Regions from separate parts of the Thioalkalivibrio sp. ALE16 genome, predicted to be linked through region 1. Evidence: predicted binding sites of a transcription regulator. Region 1 holds the regulator's gene; each other region holds the start of a gene.
What was found. Region 1 encodes sigma-54, which starts transcription at its own class of promoters, with help from an activator protein. Its sites were predicted from a motif close to TGGCANGNTNCNTGCTT; they were not measured.
Positions count from the first base shown of each region.

Region 1 (5,221 bases):
CTCGGGATCGCGGTCGGGGACGCCCACCCGCTGGTATGCCGCCACGCCCAGTGGGTCACCGAGGCCCACGGCGGGCGCGGCGCCGTGCGCGAGGCCTGCGAGGGGCTGCTGGCCGCGCAGGACCGGCTGGACGCCCTGCTCGAGACCTACCTGAACGGATGAGCCGGCGGAGACGCAACCGGTACGGTCTGGCGCCGCCGTTGGTCCTGTTCACGCTGGCGTGCGCAAGCCCCGCAACCGCCGAGGTCACCCCGCCCGAGGGCGAGGTGACCCTGCAGATCGACGGATTCACGCTGCACGCCACCGGCGACGACGGTGAGCGGACCCACCGGCTGCAGGGCACCCGACTGCGCGAATTCGGCCGCGACGGGCCGCAGTGGGTGGATGCCCCGGAACTCGACCTGTTCGCCGATGGCGGTATCGAATGGCGCTGGACCGCCCCGGCGGCCCTGCACCGCCCGGCTGACGAAACCCTGGACCTGGTCGGCCCCACCCACGGCGTACAACCAGCCCGCGGCGAACGCGTGCAGACGGTGATCGACTCGCGGGATGTACGCATCGCCACAGACACCATGGTCGCCACCTCGAAGGCCCTCTCCACCCTGAACCAGCCCGGGCTGTTCCAGCGCGGCACCGGCCTGCGCGTGGACTCGCGAGCGGATACCATAGAGCTGTTCCATGACGTGTACTCGCTCTACAGCGAGGCGAGCGAGGAGGACCCCGCGCATGACCCCGATCCCGAATAGCCGCCGCCTGCCGGGCCTGCTTGCGGCGGCCGGCCTCCTCTCCGCCCTGCTGGCGACGCCGGCCCTGGGCCAGCAGGGATCGGGACCCTCGCTGCCGGTGGAGATCACCGCCGACCGCGCGGAGATGGACGAACGCCAGGGCCTGGGCACCTACACCGGGGACGTGATCGTGATCCGCGGCGACATGACGCTGGAGGCCGACACGGTCTACGTGCGCACCCGGGATCGTCGCCCCTACGAGATGGAGGCCCACGGCGAGCCGGCCCGCCTGGAATCCCCCGACCCCGAGACCGGCGAGATGCGCATCGCCACCGCGCTGCGCATCGACTACCTGCTGAACGAGGACCGCATGATCCTCACCGACCAGGCCCATGTGATCACCACCCGCGAAGAGGCGCGCGGCAAGCGCATCACCTACGACCTGACCACCGACGTGATCGAGGCCGAACGCGGCGAGGGCGACAGCGAACGCGTACGCATCACCATCCAGCCACGCGACGACGAATGAACGCACCCGCCACCAGCCCGGCGCCGGCACCCGCCGAGGCCCGTGATCGCCTGATCGGGCGCGAACTGACCAAGCGCTACGGCCAGCGCACCGTGCTCGACCAGGTGGATGTCGACCTCGCACCCGGTGAAGTGGTCGGCCTGCTGGGTCCCAACGGCGCCGGCAAGACCACCTGCTTCTACAGCCTGGTTGGGCTGATCCGCCCTAACGCCGGGCGCATCACCCTGGGCGGGCACGACATCACCCGCGCGCCCATCCACGTGCGCGCCCGCGCCGGTCTCGGCTACCTGCCCCAGGAGGCCTCGATCTTTCGCCGCCTGAGCGTGTGGGACAACCTGCAGGCCGTGCTGGAGCTGCGCCCCGGACTGGACCGCCACGAACGCCGGCGTATCGGCGACGCCCTGATCGAGGAGTTTCAGCTCGAGACCGTGCGCCACAGCCCCGGGATCGCGCTGTCCGGCGGCGAACGTCGGCGCGCCGAGATTGCGCGGGCGCTGGCCGGTGACCCGCAATTCATCTGCCTGGACGAGCCCTTTGCCGGGGTGGACCCGATCTCGGTGGGCGATATCCAGGATGTAATTCGCCACCTTGCAGCGCGCGGCATCGGTGTTCTGATCTCCGATCACAACGTGCGCGAAACCCTCGGGATCTGCCACAGGGCCTATATTCTGAGCGAGGGGCGCCTGCTGGCCGCCGGGACACCCGACGAGCTACTGGCCGATCCCCAGGTGCGCCGGGTCTATCTCGGCGAGAATTTCCGCCTGTGATTCCGGCACGCGCACAACCCGCGCCGGTGCACAAACCACGAGGCAGCATTTAAGATTGCTCTTATGGTCACCCGCGACCCGCACAGCCAATGCTGAAACCCGGCCTGAATCTTCAGCTGGGTCAAACGCTCACCATGACCCCGCAACTGCAGCAGGCGATCCGCCTGTTGCAGTTGTCCACGCTCGAGCTGCAGGTGGAGATCCAGCAGGCGCTGGAGAGCAACCCCATGCTGGAACAGGTGGAAGACGAGGACGACATGGGCGGGGCCGAGCGCCTGGACGCGGAGGGCGAGGTGGTGGAAGGCGACCGCATGGAGGCCACTACCACCAGCGATGAGGTGATTCCCGAGGAGCTCACCACCGACAGCCGCTGGGACGACATCTACGAACCGCCGCCCGCCCCCAAGGGCGTGGATGACCGCGACCCGCTGGAAAACACCAGCGACGACGACGGCGAGGGCCTGCAGGACCACCTGCTGTGGCAGCTGCACCTGAGCCACCTGACTCCGCGCGACCAGCGCATCGGCGCGGCCCTGATCGACGCGATCAGCCCCGACGGCTATCTCGAAGGCGACCTCGAGGCCCTGGCCGAGACCATCAGCCGCGGCGAGGAAGAGCCCGTCGGCGTGGATGAGGTCGAGGCAGTCCTGCACTGGATCCAGCAGTGCGACCCCCTGGGCGTGGGCGCGCGCGATCTGCGCGAATGCCTGGAGATTCAGCTGCGCGAACTGGCCCCGGACGCCCCCGCCCGCGAGGCCGCCCGGGCGATCCTGGAACACGGCATGGACAGCCTGGGCAAGCGCGATTATAAAGCCCTGCAACGCCAGTCGGGTGTGCGCGACCCGGACGAACTGGCGCGCGCCCTGGACCTGATCCGCACCCTGAACCCGCGACCGGGCGCGCAGATCAGTGCCGCCACCTCCGAATACGTGGTGCCCGATGTCTACGTGCGCCACACCCCGGAGGGCTGGCGCGTGGAGCTGAACCCGGAGATCGCGCCACGCATCCGTATCAACGACCTCTACGCCGGCATGGTGCGCCAGGTATCGGATGCCCGCGACAGTGCCTTCATGCGCGACCAGCTGCAGGAGGCGCGCTGGTTCCTGAAGAGCCTGCACAGCCGCAACGACACCCTGCTCCGCGTTGCCGAGGCGATTGTCCATCGCCAGCAAGGCTTCCTGGAACATGGCGAGGTCGCGATGCAGCCATTGATCCTGCGCGATATCGCCGAGATCCTGGAGATGCACGAATCGACCATCTCCCGGGTGACCACCCAGAAATACATGCACACCCCGCGCGGGGTCTTCGAGTTCAAGTATTTCTTCTCCAGCCACGTCGGCACCAACGACGGTGGCGAGTGTTCCGCCACCGCCATCCGTGCCATGATTCGCGAATTGATCGACGACGAACCCGCGAACAAGCCGCTCAGCGATGCCCGGCTCGCCCAGATCCTGGCGGACCGGGGCATCAATGTGGCGCGTCGCACCGTGGCCAAGTACCGCGAGGCGATGCACATCCCTTCATCCAGCGAACGCCGGCAGATGGCCTCCATGCCCACCGGCCACAAGTAACCAAGGAGTCCCGACCATGCAGATCAACCTGACCGGCCACCATGTGGACCTCACCGACGCCCTGCGCGACTACGTCAACGAGAAGTTCGCGAAGCTGGAGCGCCACTTCGACAAGGTCATCGACGTGCACGTCGTGCTGACCCACGAGAAGACCCAGAACCAGTTCAACAAGGCCGAGGCGAATCTCCAGGTCAGCGGCAATCACATCCACGCCGAGGCCTCCCACGAGGACATGTACGCCGCCATCGACGCGCTGATCGACAAGGTCGACCGCCAGCTGATCAAGCACAAGGAAAAGGTCAAGGATCATCACCGGGCCGAGGGCGCCCAGCGCAACCGCGAGCAGGCCTCCTGACCCATGTCCATTGCCGAGCTGATCACCGCCGAGCGCATCCGCCTGGAGCCGGAATGCTCCAGTCAGAAGCGGGCCCTGGAGGCCCTGTCGGAACTCCTCGCCGGCGGCGGTGATGCCGGCGGACCGGGCAGCACCGCGATCTTCGAGGCCCTGTCCGCGCGCGAAAAGCTGGGCTCCACCGGCCTGGGCCATGGGGTTGCGATCCCCCATGGCCGCCTGGCCGATCTCGAGGCTCCGCGCGTGGCCGTCCTGCGCCTGGAGAGCGGCGTCGACTTTGACGCCATGGACCACGAGCCGGTCGACATCCTGATCGCCCTGCTGGTCCCGGAGGCCGCCACCAGCGATCACCTCGACCTGCTGGCCCAGCTGGCGCGCGGGCTTTCGCAACCGGACACCATTGCCGCCCTGCGCCGGGCCGGCGATGCCGCCAGCCTGGAACAGGAACTCGTCCGCCGCTTCCGCGAGGGCTGATCCCGTGCGCCCCGCACCCTGCCACGCCACCGATCCCCGCCGGCCCTGCTCATGAACGAGGCACTGGGCGAAGGCGGGATTGCCCGCGACATCAACGTGGAGAGCCTGATCCAGGCTATGGGCAACCGCCTGGATCTGCGCTTCGTGCATGGCGAGCACGCCGCCCCCGACCGCAAGCTGGTCGGCGAGGACGGGGATGACCTGCCTCTGGCCGGCCACCTCAACCTGATCCGACCCAACCGCATCCAGGTCATCGGGGACTTCGAGGCCCGCTACATCGCCGGCCTCAGCGACGACCAGCGCAACGACCTGATCCTGGAGATGGCCCGCACCGGCACCACCGCGGTGATCTTCGCCGAGGACACCTGCCCGTTCTCGGAGATGCCCCATGCCCCGCAGGAGGCGCTGCCGCTGATCCTGTGTTCCAGCACCAGCAGCCACGAGATCATCGCGCTGCTGCGCTACTTCCTGCAGCAGCGTCTGGCGCACTTCGAGGTGCGCCATGGCGTGTTCATGGAGATCCTCGGCATCGGTGTCCTGATCAGCGGGGCCTCCAGCGTCGGCAAGAGCGAGGTGGCGCTGGAGCTGATCTCGCGCGGGCACCGCCTGATCGCCGACGATGCCCCCGAATTTGCGCGTATTGCCCCCGACATCGTGCGCGGTCACTGCCCGGCCCTGCTCCAGGACCTGCTCGAGGTGCGCGGGCTGGGGGTCCTGAACATCCGCGCCATGTACGGCGACTCCGCGATCAAGGGCGGCAAGTACCTGCGGCTGATCATCGACCTGCGCGATCACGGCGAGCC
Region 1 is NZ_KB906360.1:62,518-67,738, reverse strand. Features, by position in the region: gene F627_RS0107485 (HAD family hydrolase) at 1-162, shown strand, start outside; gene lptC (LPS export ABC transporter periplasmic protein LptC) at 201-746, shown strand; gene lptA (lipopolysaccharide transport periplasmic protein LptA) at 727-1,254, shown strand; gene lptB (LPS export ABC transporter ATP-binding protein) at 1,251-2,021, shown strand; gene F627_RS0107465 (RNA polymerase factor sigma-54) at 2,111-3,592, shown strand; gene hpf (ribosome hibernation-promoting factor, HPF/YfiA family) at 3,609-3,947, shown strand; gene F627_RS0107455 (PTS sugar transporter subunit IIA) at 3,951-4,418, shown strand; gene hprK (HPr(Ser) kinase/phosphatase) at 4,470-5,221, shown strand, end outside.

Region 2 (5,221 bases), on a different contig from region 1:
CCCCGGTGCTGGATGAACGCGCCCGCGAACAGCGCTCGCTCGAGGACGCCGACATCATCATCATCGAGCGCGACGGCGAGACCCGGCGCGAATACCGCATGGGTGGCGAGCTGGTGATGGTCGAGGTCACGCCCGCCGTGGGCCCGACCTACTACCTGATCGACACCACGGGCGACGGCACGCTGGACGGCCGTCGCAACGAGCTCGACCCCAACTTCGTACCCCCGTCCTGGGTGATTTTCCGATGGTAGAGAACGAATCTGAGACCCGGGCCTGCGCCGATGCGACCGGCCTGGCCCTGACCCATGGCCCGAGCGGCCTCGAACTGGATGGCCGGCCGGTGCAGTGTCTGCGCCTGGCAGCCGCCGTGGCCCCGGCGCTCGAATCCGCGCTCGGCGAGGTACCTGGCGGCTGCGGTCGCGTGATCGGCCGGGGTGCGGATCCCGATTCTGGTGAGGTCCTGCTGGTGCTGGAGCGCGGTCAGGCGTTGCAGGGCGCGGTTGCGGCCGAGGGGCCCGGCAGTCTGGAGGCCCTGGGCGAGCGCGCCGCCGACTGGCAGGGGCGTCACACGGCCGGGGCCTTGCCCGTCGGCGAGGGCTACCGGCGCGGGGTGCTGCAGCAGCAGATGCGCGAGCGCGCCGATGCGATGGCGTCCACGCTGGATGCCGAGTCCCGGGCGATCCTGGACGCCGAGCTGCACCACCAGGGGCTCTACCGTTTCGAGGACCTGCCGCTGGCGGGAAGCTACTGGCAGTCCGTGCGCATCTACCCGGAAGGTGCCGGTCTTGCCGATCTGGTGATCCCGCCCGCGCCGGTACCGGCCTTCTGGCAGCTCGCGCGCATCGCCCTGACGCTCGCCGTGGACGCCTCCGGACAGCCGGATGCCGATCGGTACCGGGCCGTGCTGGCCGGGTTCAATGCCCGGCGGCCACTGACTGCAATCGAACGCGGGGCGGCGCCCACGATGCTCCGCCTGGCCGCGCTGGATGACTGGCTGTCCGCGCTGGAGTCGGGAACGGCCGCGGCGGTCGAGCGGGATCGTCTCGCGACCCTGCAGGCCGATGCGGCGCGGCTGCAGGGCGTCTGGGTTCGCGCGGCCGCCTGATCCCGGCTGGCCCGTGCCGGTGGCGCGGGACCTTCCGGGCTTGTGGTGGTCCGACCGTACACGGGAGGCAGGGTGGTGGTTCCGCGCCATCCCGCCCAAGGAGGAAGGCCCATGTTCCGAACCACGCTCTGGCTGGCCTTGTCGCTGGCTGTCCTTCTCGCCCCGGCCCTTGCGAGTGCCGACGTCTACCGCTGGACCGACGATCAGGGCAATGTCCATTTTGGCGACCGCCCGCCCGAGGGGCGCGCCAGCGAGCCCGTGGACGTGCGAGAGCCCATGCGCGCGGTCCCGCTGGAAGGCGCGCGGGAGATTCTCGAGCGGCCCGTGCGGCCCCGCAGTCAGCCGGAGGCGGAGGGTGCGTACACGCGGGTCGCGATTGCCCGTCCGGAGGATGGTTCGGGGGTGCGGGCGAACGACGGCAATGTGAGTGCCGAGCTGGATCTCGAGCCAGCGCTGGATGCCGACGCCGGCCATCGCGTGATCTGGGTGCTGAACGGCGAGGAGGCGGGCGAGGGCCAGTCGCCCACGGCGACCTTCGAGGGGCTGAACCGCGGCGAGCATACGCTGCAGGCCCGGATCGTGGACGCATCCGGCGAGGAGCTGGGGGCGAGCGCGACCATCGAGTTCAACGTGTTGCGGATGGCCATTCCGCGCGAGCAGCAACAGCAGCAGCGGCCGCAGCAATTCCCGCCCGGGGGTGCGCCGCAGGCGCCCAGGGCCCCGCAGGCACCCAGGGCGCCCCAGCCGGTGACGCCGGCCCCGAACTGATAACCTCGATCTCTGCACTGAAATAGTGCGACCAAAGCCCCATGATGGTGCTATGATTGCACCATAATGGGGCGTTTTAGGTTCTGGGGGGTGGCGATTCGGCTGCGTTTTGTGACCGTGCCCCCGGCTTCGGCGCCCCGCCGGGCGATTCCCCCTTGGCGCGATTCCTGCTTGAGGCCTCTTGATGACCACGCCCGCTTCCAATTCCGGCCCGGCCACCCCGCCCTGGTGGGACGACCTCTCGACGGCCGTGCTGGTGACCGATGCCGAGCTTTGCCTGCTGAGCATGAACAGCGCCGCCGAGGTGCTGCTCGGTCTCAGTCGCGAACGCATCGTCGGGCATGGTCTGGGCCAGTGGCTCAAGCTGGACCGGAATCTGTCCAGCCGCCTGCGCTCGGCGCTGACGCTGGATCAGCCGATCACCCTGCGCGCGCGCCAGATGGAGCCGCTGCGGGCCGAAAGTTTCCTCGCCGACGTGGTCATCACCCCGCTCCATGGCGAGGGCGACAAGCCGGGGCAGTTGCTGTTCGAGCTGAATGCGATCGATCGCCACGAGCGCATCAGCCGCGAGGAGCAGTTGCAGAAGCAGCAGGCGATCACCCGCGCGGTGACCCGGGGGCTGGCCCACGAGATCAAGAACCCGCTAGGGGGGCTACGGGGGGCGGCGCAATTGCTTGCCAGCGAGCTGGACGACTCGGGCCTGAAGGAATACACCCAGATCATCATTCGCGAGGCCGACCGGCTGCGCAGCCTGGTTGATCGCATGCTGGGGCCGAACAACCTGCCGCGACGCGAGCCCGTCAACCTGCACGAGGTGCTGGAGCACGTGCGGGGCCTGGTCAGTGTGCAGCTGCCGCTGGGTCTGAAGATCCGCGGCGACTATGACCCCAGCATCCCGGACGTGCAGGCCGATCGCGACATGCTGGTGCAGGCGATCCTGAATCTGGTGCAGAACGCGGTGCATGCGCTGGAGGACGGGGGCGAGATCACCCTGAGCTCGCGCATCCTGCGCCAGTACACCATCTCCGGCCATCGCCACCGCCTGGTCGCCAAGCTGAGCGTGCGCGACAACGGGCCCGGTATCCCGGAGGAGATCCGCGAACGCATCTTCTTCCCCATGGTGACCGGCCGCGCCGCCGGGACCGGGCTCGGGTTGCCCATTGCCCAGAGCCTGGTCCAGCTGCACGACGGTCTGATCGAATGCCATTCGCGCCCGGGGGCGACCACGTTCGACATCCTGCTGCCCCTTGAACCCCCGAAGGCCCGGGAGGCCAGAAAGTGATGGAGCCCACTGTCTGGATTATTGACGACGACGACTCGATTCGCTGGGTGCTGGAACGCGCCCTCCAGCGTCACGCGATCGCGGTGCGCGGCTTCGAGACCGCGGACGCCGCCTGGGCGGCGCTCGACCGGGACCCGGTGCCGGACACCATCGTCGCCGATATCCGCATGCCGGGACTGAATGGCCTGGACTTCCTCGCGCGCATGCAGACGCGCCCCGATCCGCCGCCGGTGATCATCATGACAGCCTTCTCCGATCTGGAGAGCGCCGTGGGCGCCTACCAGACCGGGGCCTTCGAGTACCTGCCCAAGCCGTTCGATGTGGACGAGGCCGTGGCCCTGGTGCAGCGGGCACTGGAGGCGCGGCGCGCCGGGCAGGACAACGGCACCGCTGGCCCCGAGATCGAGGAGACCCCGATCATCGGCGAGGCCCCGGCGATGCAGGAGATGTTCCGCGCCATCGGCCGCCTGTCGCGCAGCAACATCACCGTGCTGATCAACGGGGAGTCGGGCACCGGCAAGGAACTGGTCGCCCGTGCCCTGCACCAGCACAGCCCGCGCGCCGATCAGCCGCTGATTGCCCTGAATACCGCGGCCATCCCCAAGGATCTGCTGGAGAGTGAACTCTTCGGCCACGAACGTGGTGCGTTTACTGGCGCCAACCAGAGCCGCAAGGGCCGTTTCGAACAGGCCGATGGCGGCACGTTGTTCCTCGACGAGATCGGCGACATGCCGTTCGACCTGCAGACCCGACTGCTGCGCGTGCTGTCCGATGGCACCTTCTACCGCGTGGGTGGCCATACGCCGATCCGGGTGGACGTGCGCATCATCGCCGCGACCCACCAGGACCTAGAGGAACGCGTGCGCGCGGGGCTGTTCCGCGAGGATCTGTTCCACCGTCTGAACGTGATCCGGATCCATGTGCCGTCCCTGCGCGAGCGCCCGGAGGACATCCCGCTGCTGGTGCAGCATTTCATGGCCGAGGTGGCGCAGGAACTGGGGGTCGAAGCCAAGACCATGCGCCCCGAGGTGGTGGCGGAGCTGCAGCGCCTGCCCTGGCCGGGCAACGTGCGTCAGCTGGAGAACACCTGCCGCTGGCTGACCGTGATGGCGTCGGGCCGCGAGGTCCACCTGGACGACCTCCCGGCCGAGCTGCACCAGCCCGCCGAGACCCGGGCCGAGCCGGACGGTGGTCCGGCCGGCGTGGTCGCCGGCCCGCGGGACTGGACGGCCGAACTGGCCCAGGTGGCCCGCCAGCACTGGCAGCGTGGAGACCAGGACCTGCTGGGTTCGGTGCTGCCGCAACTGGAGCGCACGGTGATCCGCGAGGCCCTGAACGCCACCGGCGGCCACCGCCAGCAGGCGGCGGCCCTGCTCGGCTGGGGGCGCAACACCCTCACCCGCAAGATCCACGAACTCGGCCTCGACGACGACTAGGTTGATTTCACCACGAAGCACACGAAGGCACGAAGAACGGCCAGGTCAAAAGCGATAGAGCATTAACAGGAAGATGGGAAGGACGGAAGAATGCGGGAATGGTGCCCCGGGACTGATCAACCCGCCGGGCAGGCCCCAGGACACGGGCCAGCGGCCTTTACCCAAAAACCCTTCCCATCTTCCCTTCTTCCTGTGAACCGCTTTTGACCTGGCCCTTCTTCGTGCCTTCGTGTGCTTCGTGGTGAAACAGGCCTTCAGGTGGTGGGGTCCTGCGGGGCGGGCGGGGCGCAGGCGGAGACGGCGCCGTTGAGTTGCAGGGTGCCGGTCAGGTCCCGTACGTGGGTGTAGCCGTGGCGATCCATGTAGTCGCTGATGCCGTGGAGGATCCTGGGCAGGCACAGCGGGTCGTAGAACAGCCCGGTGCCCACGCCGACGGTGCTGGCCCCGGCGATCAGGAATTCCAGCGCGTCGGTCGCGTTCATCACGCCGCCCTGTCCGATGATCGGCACGTTGTGGGGCGCGGCCACCTGATAGACCTGCTGGACCTTCAGCAGCGCGATCGGCTTGATCGCGGGCCCCGAGAGTCCGCCCTGGTTGTTGCCGATCACCGCGCGCCGGTTCTCGACGTCC
Region 2 is NZ_KB906354.1:139,641-144,861, forward strand. Features, by position in the region: gene F627_RS0100695 (DUF2782 domain-containing protein) at 1-251, shown strand, start outside; gene F627_RS0100700 (hypothetical protein) at 245-1,105, shown strand; gene F627_RS0100705 (DUF4124 domain-containing protein) at 1,217-1,873, shown strand; gene glnL (nitrogen regulation protein NR(II)) at 2,058-3,155, shown strand; gene ntrC (nitrogen regulation protein NR(I)) at 3,155-4,591, shown strand; gene F627_RS0100720 (dihydroorotate dehydrogenase) at 4,846-5,221, opposite strand, start outside.
Region 2: the regulator sigma-54 is predicted to act here: its motif matches at 2,030-2,046, upstream of glnL (nitrogen regulation protein NR(II)).

Region 3 (5,221 bases), on a different contig from region 1:
GCCATCGGCCAGGGCGTCACGCAGGCGCGGCAGGGCGGCGGGGGGCAACTCTTCGGTGCCCAGTTCGATCAGGAGTTCGCGGGCTTCAGCCATGTCGGGTCCGTGTCGGGTCCATCACGACCGCGCGCAAGGGCGCGCGATCCGGGAAATAGGGTTCAGGCGGCGTCGGGCTTGTTGGTGTCGTCATCGGCGCACAGCGGGAAGCCCAGGGCCTCGCGCGACTCGTAATACTTCTGCGCGACGTTTCGCGACAGCTCGCGCACGCGCAGGATGTAGCGCTGGCGCTCGGTGACCGAGATCGCACCGCGGGCATCCAGCAGGTTGAAGCTGTGCGAGGCGCGCAGCATCTGCTCGTAGGCCGGCAGCGGCAGGCCCAGCTCGATCATGCGGTCGCTCTCGTTCGCATGCTGATCGAAGGCGGCGAACAGGGCGTCGCGGTCAGCGTGCTCGAAGTTGTAGGTGGACTGCTCCACCTCGTTCTGGTGATAGACGTCGCCGTAGGTCACCGGGCGGCCGTCCGGGCCGACGGTCCAGACCAGGTCGAATACGCTCTCCACCCCCTGCAGGTACATCGCCAGGCGCTCCAGGCCGTAGGTGATCTCGCCGGACACCGGGTGGCAGTCCAGCCCGCCGACCTGCTGGAAGTAGGTGAACTGGGTGACCTCCATGCCGTTCAGCCAGACCTCCCAGCCCAGGCCCCAGGCGCCGAGGGTCGGAGATTCCCAGTTGTCCTCGACGAAGCGCACGTCGTGGGTGAGGGTGTCGAAGCCCAGCGCCTCCAGGGAGCCGAGGTAGAGGTCCTGGATGTCCGGCGGCGACGGCTTCAGCAGCACCTGGAACTGGTAGTAGTGCTGCAGGCGGTTGGGGTTGTCGCCATAGCGACCGTCGGTGGGACGGCGGCTGGGCTGGACATAGGCCGCGCGCCACGGCTCCGGCCCGATCGAGCGCAGGAAGGTCGCCGGATGGAAGGTACCGGCCCCCATTTCCATGTCGTAGGGCTGCAGGACCACGCAGCCGTGGTCGTTCCAGTAGTCCTGCAAGCGACGGATCAGGTCCTGGAAGGTGGGGCTGCTGCTGGACAGGGTGCGTTCGTGCGCCATGCGGGATCCCGGGTCAGGGCAAAGCGGACAGTATATCGGCCCGGCTTCGGCCGCGGCCACCGTCAGCGCGAAACGCGGAGACGCCCGCGCGAGTCGGCGCTTTCCCTGTGGCGGCAGTCGGTTTTGCGCCAGCCGGGAAGGCGCCCATACTGGAGGCTTGATCCGGTTCGGGAGAGCACCCTGAGCGAACCCTATGCCAATTCGGAGCCGACGGTGACCGCGGAGAACGGTCAGCGCTACCGCGACACCCGCCGAGTGACGCTGGTGGGCGCGACCGTGAACAGCTTTCTGGCCGTCGCGCAGCTACTTAGCGGCTGGCTTCTGAACTCGCAGGCGCTGGTTGCGGACGGCGTGCATACGCTGTCGGACCTGATCACCGACGGTGTCGTGCTGTTCGCCGCGCGCAAGGCTGCGGCGTCCCCCGATCAGGACCACCCGTACGGCCATGCCCGCATCGAGACCCTGGCGACGGTGGTCGTCGGGGTCTTTCTGGCAGCCGCGGGGCTGGGGATCGCCTGGGCAGCCGGCAGCCGGCTGGTCGACCCCGAGGCCATGACCGGTCCCGCCAATATGGCCATCTTCTTTGCCGCGCTGACCCTGGTGGCGAAGGAGGGCCTGTACCAGTACACCCACCGAGTGGCGAAGCGCCTGCGCTCGCGGATGCTGGATGCCAATGCCTGGCACCACCGTACGGATGCGATCTCGTCGCTGTTCGTACTGGCCGGCGTGGGCGCGGCAGTGGCCGGCTTCCCGTGGGCGGACGCCCTGGCGGCGCTGATCGTCGCCCTGTTCATCCTGCATATCGCCGGGCGCCTGATCGTGCGCGCCGCGGCGGAGCTGATCGACACCGCGCTGGAGCCGGAGAAGGTGGATCGCATTCACCGCACCATCCTGGACGTGCCCGGGGTGAAGGATGCGCACATGCTGCGCACCCGCCGCCACGGCAGCGACGTGGTGGCCGATGTGCACATCCAGGTCGCGCCGATGATCTCGGTCTCCGAGGGGCATCGGATCGCCGATGCGGTGTTCCATTCGGTGACCGACGAGCATGAGCGGGTCAACGACATCACGGTGCACGTGGACCCGGAGAATGACGCGGAGCAGGCGCGCAGCTCGACGCTGCCGTTACGGCCGGTACTGGTAGAGGCCCTGCGCGAGGCCTGGGCCGACACCCCGGAGCTGGACGCGGTGGAGCACCTGTCCCTGCACTACCTGGGCGGCCGGGTGCACATGACGCTGACCCTGCGCCTTGACGGGGCAACCGCGGCCCCGGACCTGGAGGCGCGGGCCCGGGCCCTGGCCGACCGGCTGCACGGCCACCCGCAGGTGGGCGACATGCTGGGCGAGGTCACGCTACTCTATCGTCCGTGCACTCATTAGGTGCGGCACACCCCAGCAAGCACCATCGTGGTGCATATACGGCACCATGATGGTGCAAAACGGAGGCGGCGCGGCACCCGGGGTGCCCGTTTTTCGCGCGCCCGGGCCGAATCGGGCCGGATGGCATGATGCCTGCATAATGACCCACGAAGCCGTGCAGGGGCCAACAGGCCGGCCGGCCAAAATCGAAGACTCAAGTGAAGACCAAGGAGACCCCCATGTCCGCAGCCGACGTGCTGAACCAGATCAAGGAAAAGGAAGTGCGCTTTGTCGACTTCCGCTTTACCGACTCCAAGGGCAAGGAACAGCATGTGACCATGCCGGCCCACGACATCGACGAAGAGACCTTCGAGGAAGGCAAGATGTTCGACGGCTCCTCGATCTCCGGCTGGAAGGGGATCAACGAGTCCGACATGATCCTGATGCCGGACGCCGAGTCGGCCGTGATCGACCCGTTCTTCGAAGACATGACCATGAACATCCGCTGCGACGTGGTCGAGCCGGCCACCATGCAGGGCTACGACCGCTGCCCGCGCTCCCTGGCGCGCCGCGCCGAGGCCTACCTGCAGAGCACCGGCATCGCCGACACCGCGCTGTTCGGTCCGGAGAACGAGTTCTTCATCTTTGACGACGTGAAGTGGGGTACCAGCCTGTCCGGTTCCTACTGCCGCGTGGACTCCCAGGAGGCGTCCTGGAACTCCGAGCGCGTCTACGAGGACGGCAACATCGGGCACCGCCCGGGCGTGAAGGGCGGCTACTTCCCGGTCCCGCCGGTCGACAGCCTGCACGACATCCGCTCCACCATGTGCGAAGTGATGACCGAGATGGGTCTGGAGACCGAGGTGCACCACCACGAGGTGGCCACCGCCGGCCAGTGCGAGATCGGCGTGGGCCCGGCGACCCTGACGCAGAAGGCCGACGAGGTGCAGATCCTGAAGTACGTGGTGCAGAACGTGGCCCACATCCACGGCAAGACCGCGACCTTCATGCCCAAACCGATCGTCGGCGACAACGGCTCCGGCATGCACGTGCACCAGTCGCTGTCCAAGGACGGCAAGAACCTGTTCTCCGGTGACCTCTACGGCGGCCTGTCCGAGACCGCGCTGTACTACATCGGCGGCATCATCAAGCACGCCCGTGCGCTGAATGCCTTCACCAACCCGTCCACCAACAGCTACAAGCGTCTGGTGCCGGGCTTCGAGGCGCCGGTGATGCTGGCCTACTCCGCCCGTAACCGCTCGGCCTCGCTGCGCATCCCGTTCGTGATGAACCCGAAGGCGCGCCGGATCGAGCTACGCTTCCCGGACTCCACCGCCAACCCGTACCTCGCGTTCGCCGCGATGCTGATGGCCGGCCTGGACGGCATCCAGAACAAGATCCACCCCGGCGACGCGATGGACAAGAACCTCTACGACCTGCCGCCGGAAGAGGAAAAGGGCATCCCGCAGGTCTGCCATTCGCTGGACCAGGCGCTGGAAGCCCTGAACCAGGATCGCGAGTTCCTGACCCAGGGTGGCGTATTCACCGACGACATGATCGATGCCTACATCGACCTGAAGATGGAAGACGTCACGCAGATGCGCATGACCACCCATCCGATCGAGTTCGACATGTACTACAGCCTGTAAGGCGTCCGCTTCCGGCCCCTCGGGGCCGCGAGGCCATCCGCCGCCGCGCCCTCCGGGGCCGGCGGCTCTTTTTTGTGTCTGGGGTCGGCCTCCACCAGGGAGACGCCCTGCTCGCCGGCACGACCGGCGACGTCGGATCGGATATCCAAATGAAAGGCCCCGCGGATGGTCGATCCGCGGGGCCTTTTTGCGTGGCACCGGGAGGACTCTCCCGGGCCTTTGACGGGCATCCGTAATCAGGCGTGCCAGCCGAACTCCTCGGCCTTCTGCTGCGCCAGCGCCGGGATGTCGGTGGCGACGAACTTCTCGTACAGCACCTGCACCCCGATCATGTGGTTGATCACCGCGTCCAGCTGGACCTGGGTCGCGGCCGGGGTGTCCTCGGATTCGTGCAGCTCGAACACCTGGCGCACGCCCTCCGGATCCAGCAGACCGGCCTCCTCGACCTTCTCCGGTGCGAGGTAGCGATCGGCCAGGGCCTTCATCGCGGCCCACTTGACCGGATCGGTATGCGCCGGCGGGGCCATGAACGCGAACTTCTCGCGCTCGTAGAGCACCTTCGGCAGCAGGCCCTTCATCGATTCGCGCAGCACGTACTTCTCGGTCGGGCCCTTGATGCGCATGGTCGGCGGCAGGTGGGCGGCGAACTCGGCCAGGTGGTGATCGAGGAACGGCGGGCGCGCCTCCATCGAGTTGGCCATGTCCATGCGGTCGCCGCCCCAGGTCAGGATCTGGCCTTCCAGCATGGTCTTGATCCAGACGTACTGGGCCTTGTCCAGCGGGTGCCGGCCTTCCAGCATGTCGTTGTCCAGGGCATCGGCGATCGCCTTGCCCGGCTGGTAGCCCTGCATGCGCTCGCGGCGCTTCGGATGCAGCAGGCCCGGCACGTGGTCAGACGCGGCCAGCCACGGCTGCAGGCAGGACGGGGTGAAGCCCATCATTCGGGTGAATTCGGGGTCATCCACCTCGTCCTCGGCCAGCATCGCGCCGGAGACCAGCTCGTTGGACTCGTTCAGCATCTGCTGCCAGGCCTGACGATCGGCCTCCGGCAGGGTATCCAGCCCGTGCAGGAACATGTCGCGGCGGAACGCCGGGTAGCCGCCGAACAGCTCG
Region 3 is NZ_KB906372.1:12,075-17,295, reverse strand. Features, by position in the region: gene glyS (glycine--tRNA ligase subunit beta) at 1-93, opposite strand, end outside; gene glyQ (glycine--tRNA ligase subunit alpha) at 156-1,100, opposite strand; partial or broken gene F627_RS0113200 (cation diffusion facilitator family transporter) at 1,258-2,480, shown strand; gene glnA (glutamate--ammonia ligase) at 2,699-4,108, shown strand; gene asnB (asparagine synthase (glutamine-hydrolyzing)) at 4,345-5,221, opposite strand, start outside.
Region 3: the regulator sigma-54 is predicted to act here: its motif matches at 2,602-2,618, upstream of glnA (glutamate--ammonia ligase).

Region 4 (5,221 bases), on a different contig from region 1:
GCCGATGCGTTTCTCTCGAAATTCAACCCCGACGAACTGGCCAACGCGGTGCTCGACCAGACCGGGCGCGAGGATCAACAGGTCGAATGACCGCCGGGGGGAACGGGGTTGCCGCCCGGCAAGGCCGGGGCGGCGTCACATGGCCGACAAGGGCCCAGTGTCGTGTCCCGCCTGCGACACCGTATACTGAAACCCGCTACCGGGGATTCCCCCTGCGTTTCGTGGCGCGGGCGCCGCTGTCAAGGACTCGTCATCAGGATGCTAATCACCATGGACTGTGCTCGGGGATGAACCGGTGATCGATTCCCGCGATTACGAGGAGTTTTCCCGCTTCCTGCAGGACTGCTGCGGCCTGGTGCTGGGTGACAGCCGTCAGTATCTGGTGTCGAGCCGACTGTCCCGGCTGCTCGACGAGTTCGACTTCAAGAGCGTGCCGGAGCTCCTGCACGCGATGCGGCAAGCCCCGAATCCGCGGCTGCGCACCCGTGTGATCGACGCGATGACGACCAACGAAACCTCGTGGTTTCGCGATGGCTTTCCGTTCGAGATCCTCCGGCATGTGTTGTTGCCGGAGCTGGCTGCGAAGGGAAGCAGCATCAAGGTCTGGTCTTCCGGCTGTTCCAGTGGCCAGGAGGCCTACAGCATCTCCATGGTCGTCTCCGAGTGGGAGGAATCCCGCCCCCCGCGCAAGGTGCCGGTATCCATCCTGGGGACGGACCTGTCGGAGAAGATCCTGGATGACGCCCGGCGGGCGGTCTACGACGGCCTGAGTATTGTGCGCGGGTTGAGCGAGAGCCGCCGCGCGCGCTTCTTCGAGACCGTGACGGACGGCCACAAGGTCGTTCCCGAGGTCCAGCGGCGCTGTCGTTTTCAGAAGCTCAACCTGATCGACAGCTACGCGGCACTGGGCAAGTTCGACCTGGTGTTCTGCCGCAACGTGCTGATCTATTTCTCCGGCGAGACCAAGCGACAGGTTCTTGACGGTATTGCCCGGCAGATGAATCCGGGCGGCTATCTGTTTCTTGGCGCTTCGGAGACGGCCGGCCCGTACACCAAGGCCTTCGAGACGGTTCGCACCGACTACGGCTCGGTCCTCCGGCTCAAATCCTGACGCCCCTCCGTCGCAGGGCCGCCAGGTCCGAAACGCCCGCGCAATGCGGCCGCGACTCGAATTGCCCCCTTCCCACGTTTCCCGCTAAGGGCGTCCCCAGCCGAGACGGATTCCCGTCGCTGGCATAGCGATTGCATCGGTCTCCTCGCAAAGGGCCGCAATGGCTGCGTCCCGGTTCTGGTAGCGAGGGTCCGCCACGGGCGGACAGGACGGAAACGATGAGTCTCTCTCTCGACAAGGCGATGGGCATCCTGCCGCAGGCGGTCAACGTGCGCGCCCAGCGCATGGAGCTGCTGGCCTCCAACATCGCCAATGCGGACACCCCGAACTACAAGGCGCGCGATATCGACTTTCGCGCGGTGCTCGAGTCCGCGGCGGGGAGCGGCAATCACTTGCCCATGGCGCGTAGCCAGGCGGCGCATATCGACCCCAATGCCGGGGCGATGAACGGGCAGGCCGAGGCGCTTTATCGCGTCCCGTCGCAGGCGTCCCTGGATGGCAACACGGTGGATCCGCAGATGGAACGTGCCGCCTTTGCCGAGAACGCGATCCAGTACCAGAGCAGTCTGGAATTCCTTAACCGCCGGGTCTCCGGCATCCGCGAAGCCCTGAGGGGCGACCGTTAACGCGGGCCTGATCGGGAGATCGATGTCGTGAGCAACATGTTCAGTCTGTTCAATACCTCGGCTTCGGCGCTGTCGGCGCAGTCGGTGCGCCTGAATACCGTCGCCTCGAATCTGGCCAACGCGAACACCGCCGCCACCAACCCGGACGAAGCGTATCGCGCCAAGCAGGTGCTGTTCCAGAGCGTGATGGATCAGGCCAACCCGAATGGTGCGGCGACGTCCGTGCGGGTGGCCGGCGTGACCGAGTCGCAGGCCCCGCCACAGGCCCACTACGAGCCGCACCATCCGCAGGCGAACGAGGAGGGCTACATCTTCCGCCCGGCGATCAGCGTGGTCGAGGAGATGGCCAACATGATGTCCGCCTCGCGCAACTACGAAGCGAACGTCGAGGTGATGGAGACCTCGCGTCAGCTGCTCCAGCGCACATTGCAGATCGGCCAAGGCTAGAGGAGCCCGCCATGACACAGATTTCCCCCGAATTGCTGGATCGCCTCGGCCTGTCGCGCCCGGAGAAGAAGCCGGAAGGCGAGATGGACCGCCTCGGGCAGTCCGACTTCCTCAAGCTGATGACCACCCAGCTGGAGAACCAGGACCCGATGGAGCCGATGGATAACGGTGATTTCCTCGGCCAGATGGCGCAGTTCTCCACCGTGACCGGCATCGAGCAGCTGTCCAAGTCCTTCGAGAAGCTGGCGCAGTCCCTGGGGCAGAACCAGACGCTGCAGGCGGCTTCGCTGGTTGGCAAGGATGTACTGGTGCCCGTCGAGTTTGGCGAGCTGGGGCCCGACGGGCGGGTGAACGGCGCGGTCGATCTGGAGCGCGCCACCGAAGAGCTGCAGATCGACGTGTACAGCCCTAATGGCGAGCGCATTCGCCGCATGAATATGGGCGCTGCCGGCAGCGGCCTGCAGGAGTTCACCTGGGACGGCATGCGCGACGACGGCACCTTCGCGCCACCGGGGGTCTACGAATTCAAGGCCACGGCCCGCTCCGGGACCCAGTCGGAGGCCGTGGATACCTTTCTGGATGCCCGCGTGGAAAGCGTCGCGGTGGGCAGTGACTCCGGGCTGGCACTGACCGTGCAGGGCCTGGGCGAGATCAGCTTTTCGGATGTACGGCGGATTGGCGGCTGACGCCCCGCAACAAGAACCCTGACGGAGGAAACACCCCATGCCCTTCAATATCGGATTGAGCGGACTCAACGCGGCCCAGGCCGATCTGCAGACCACCGGTAACAATGTGTCCAACTCGGGGACCACGGGGTTTAAACGTTCCCGTGCCGAGTTCGGCGATGTGTTCGCCCAGAGCTTCGGCGGGATCAGCCAGACAGCCATCGGCTCCGGCACACGACTGCAGGCGGTCACCCAGCAGTTCTCGCAGGGACGGACCGAGTTCACCGAGAACGGCCTGGACCTGGCGATCAACGGAGAGGGTTTCTTCGTCCTTAATGACCAGGGCAGCACGGTGTACAGCCGGGCGGGGGCCTTCCAGGTCGACCGCGACGGCTACCTGGTGAACAACCAGGGCCTGCGCCTGCAGGGCTATGACGAGGCGGGTGGTACGAATCTCGGGGATTTGCGTCTGCAAACCGATACGGCCGCCCCTCAGGCCACCGAGAATCTCGAGGCACTGATTAATTTGCGTTCGGATGCGCCGGCTTTGAGTGCCGATCCGGACGATTTTGATCTCGAGGATCCGGAGACCTACAACTTCTCGACCTCGCTCACGATGTATGACTCTCTGGGCATTGCGCGGGACGCCAACCTCTACTTCGTGAAGACGGGGCAGAACGAGTGGAACGCCCATGTCGCGGTGCGTCAAGACGATGGTGAGCTGGTAGAGGTTCAGTATCCAGATGACCCGGCTACTCCTGGTACACCGGCATCTGCGCTAACACTGGACTTTGGCCCAAGCGGTCAGTTGAACGGTGTTAGTCCCGCTGCAGAGGGATTATTCGTCCCGGGCACTAGCTTGGACGGGGCAGATGATCTGGAATTCGATATCAGCTTCGACGGTACGACCCAGTTCGGCGGAGATTTTTCCGTCAATGACCTGAATCAGGACGGCTTTGCCTCTGGACAGCTCACCGGTATCGACATCGATCAAACCGGCGTGGTGTTCGCTCGTTTCACCAATGGGCAGTCCACGGAGCTGGGTCAGCTGGCGCTGGCGAATTTCCCCAATCCGCAGGGCCTGGAACAGCTGGGTGACAACAACTGGGCCGAAACCTTTGCAGCAGGTGATGTGCGCCTGGATCGGCCCGGATCCAGCAACTTGGGGTCGGTGCAGGCCGGGGCGCTGGAGGCCTCGAACGTGGATATCGCCCAGGAGCTGGTGAACCTGATCACCGCGCAGCGCAACTTCCAGGCGAATGCGCAGACGATCTCCACGGCCGACCAGGTCACCCAGACGATCATCAATATCCGCTAAGTATCGGATAAGTTGGTAAAGAGGGCTTGAGCATGGATCGATTTCTGTACATCGCGATGTCCGGTGCGAAGGAGACGATGCACGCACAGGCCATCAACAATCACAACCTCGCCAACGCCAATACCGACGGCTTCCGCCAGGCCCTGGCCACCGCGGATACGGTGCCGGTACGCGGCCCGGGCTATGCCTCGCGGGACTACACCCAGGTGGGTAACGAGGCGGTGGATTTCAGCAAGGGCAAGATGCAGAGCACCGGCCGTGATCTGGACATCGCCATCGAGGGCGAGGGGTTCATCGCGGTGCAGGGACCGGAAGGGGTGGAGGGCTATACCCGGGCCGGTTCGCTGCATGTGGATGCCTTCGGCCTGCTGCGCACCGCGCAGGGCCACCAGGTCCTGGGGGATGGCGGGCCGATTGCCATCCCGCCGGCGGAGCAGATCGAGATCGGCACCGACGGGACGATCAGCGTGCGCCCGCTGGGCGTGGGTCCGGAGGCCCTGGCGGCGGTGGAACGCATCCGCCTGGTCAACCCGGATACGGACGAGCTCCAGCGGGGTGATGACGGTCTGTTCCGCCTGGCGGATGGCGGCGAGGCGCCGGCGGATGCCGAGGTGCGCGTCGTCTCCGGGATGCTGGAGGGCAGCAACGTGAACACGGTGGAGGCCCTGACCCGAATGATCGAGCTGTCCCGTCACTTCGAGATGCAGGTGAAGATGATGGACAGCGCCAACACGCTGGAACAGAGCAGTAACCGCTTGCTGGGCCTAGGGTAATTTCCCGGGACTCGCGCGGCGCTTGAGAGAAAACAGGAGAACACCATGAACCAGGCACTGTGGATCGCCAAGACCGGCCTCGACGCGCAGCACACGCGCATGTCGACGGTCTCGAACAACCTGGCCAACGTGAATACCACGGGCTTCAAGAAGGACCGGGCGGTATTCGAGGACCTGATCTACCAGACGGTGCGCCAGCCGGGCGCCCAGGCCACCCAGGATCAGCAGCTGCCTTCGGGCCTGCAGATCGGCACCGGCGTGCGCGCCGTCTCCACCGAGAA
Region 4 is NZ_KB906359.1:41,687-46,907, forward strand. Features, by position in the region: gene F627_RS0106515 (chemotaxis protein CheV) at 1-90, shown strand, start outside; gene F627_RS0106520 (protein-glutamate O-methyltransferase CheR) at 296-1,111, shown strand; gene flgB (flagellar basal body rod protein FlgB) at 1,330-1,737, shown strand; gene flgC (flagellar basal body rod protein FlgC) at 1,765-2,184, shown strand; gene F627_RS0106535 (flagellar hook assembly protein FlgD) at 2,196-2,870, shown strand; gene flgE (flagellar hook protein FlgE) at 2,908-4,167, shown strand; gene flgF (flagellar basal-body rod protein FlgF) at 4,200-4,940, shown strand; gene flgG (flagellar basal-body rod protein FlgG) at 4,986-5,221, shown strand, end outside.
Region 4: the regulator sigma-54 is predicted to act here: its motif matches at 1,232-1,248, upstream of flgB (flagellar basal body rod protein FlgB).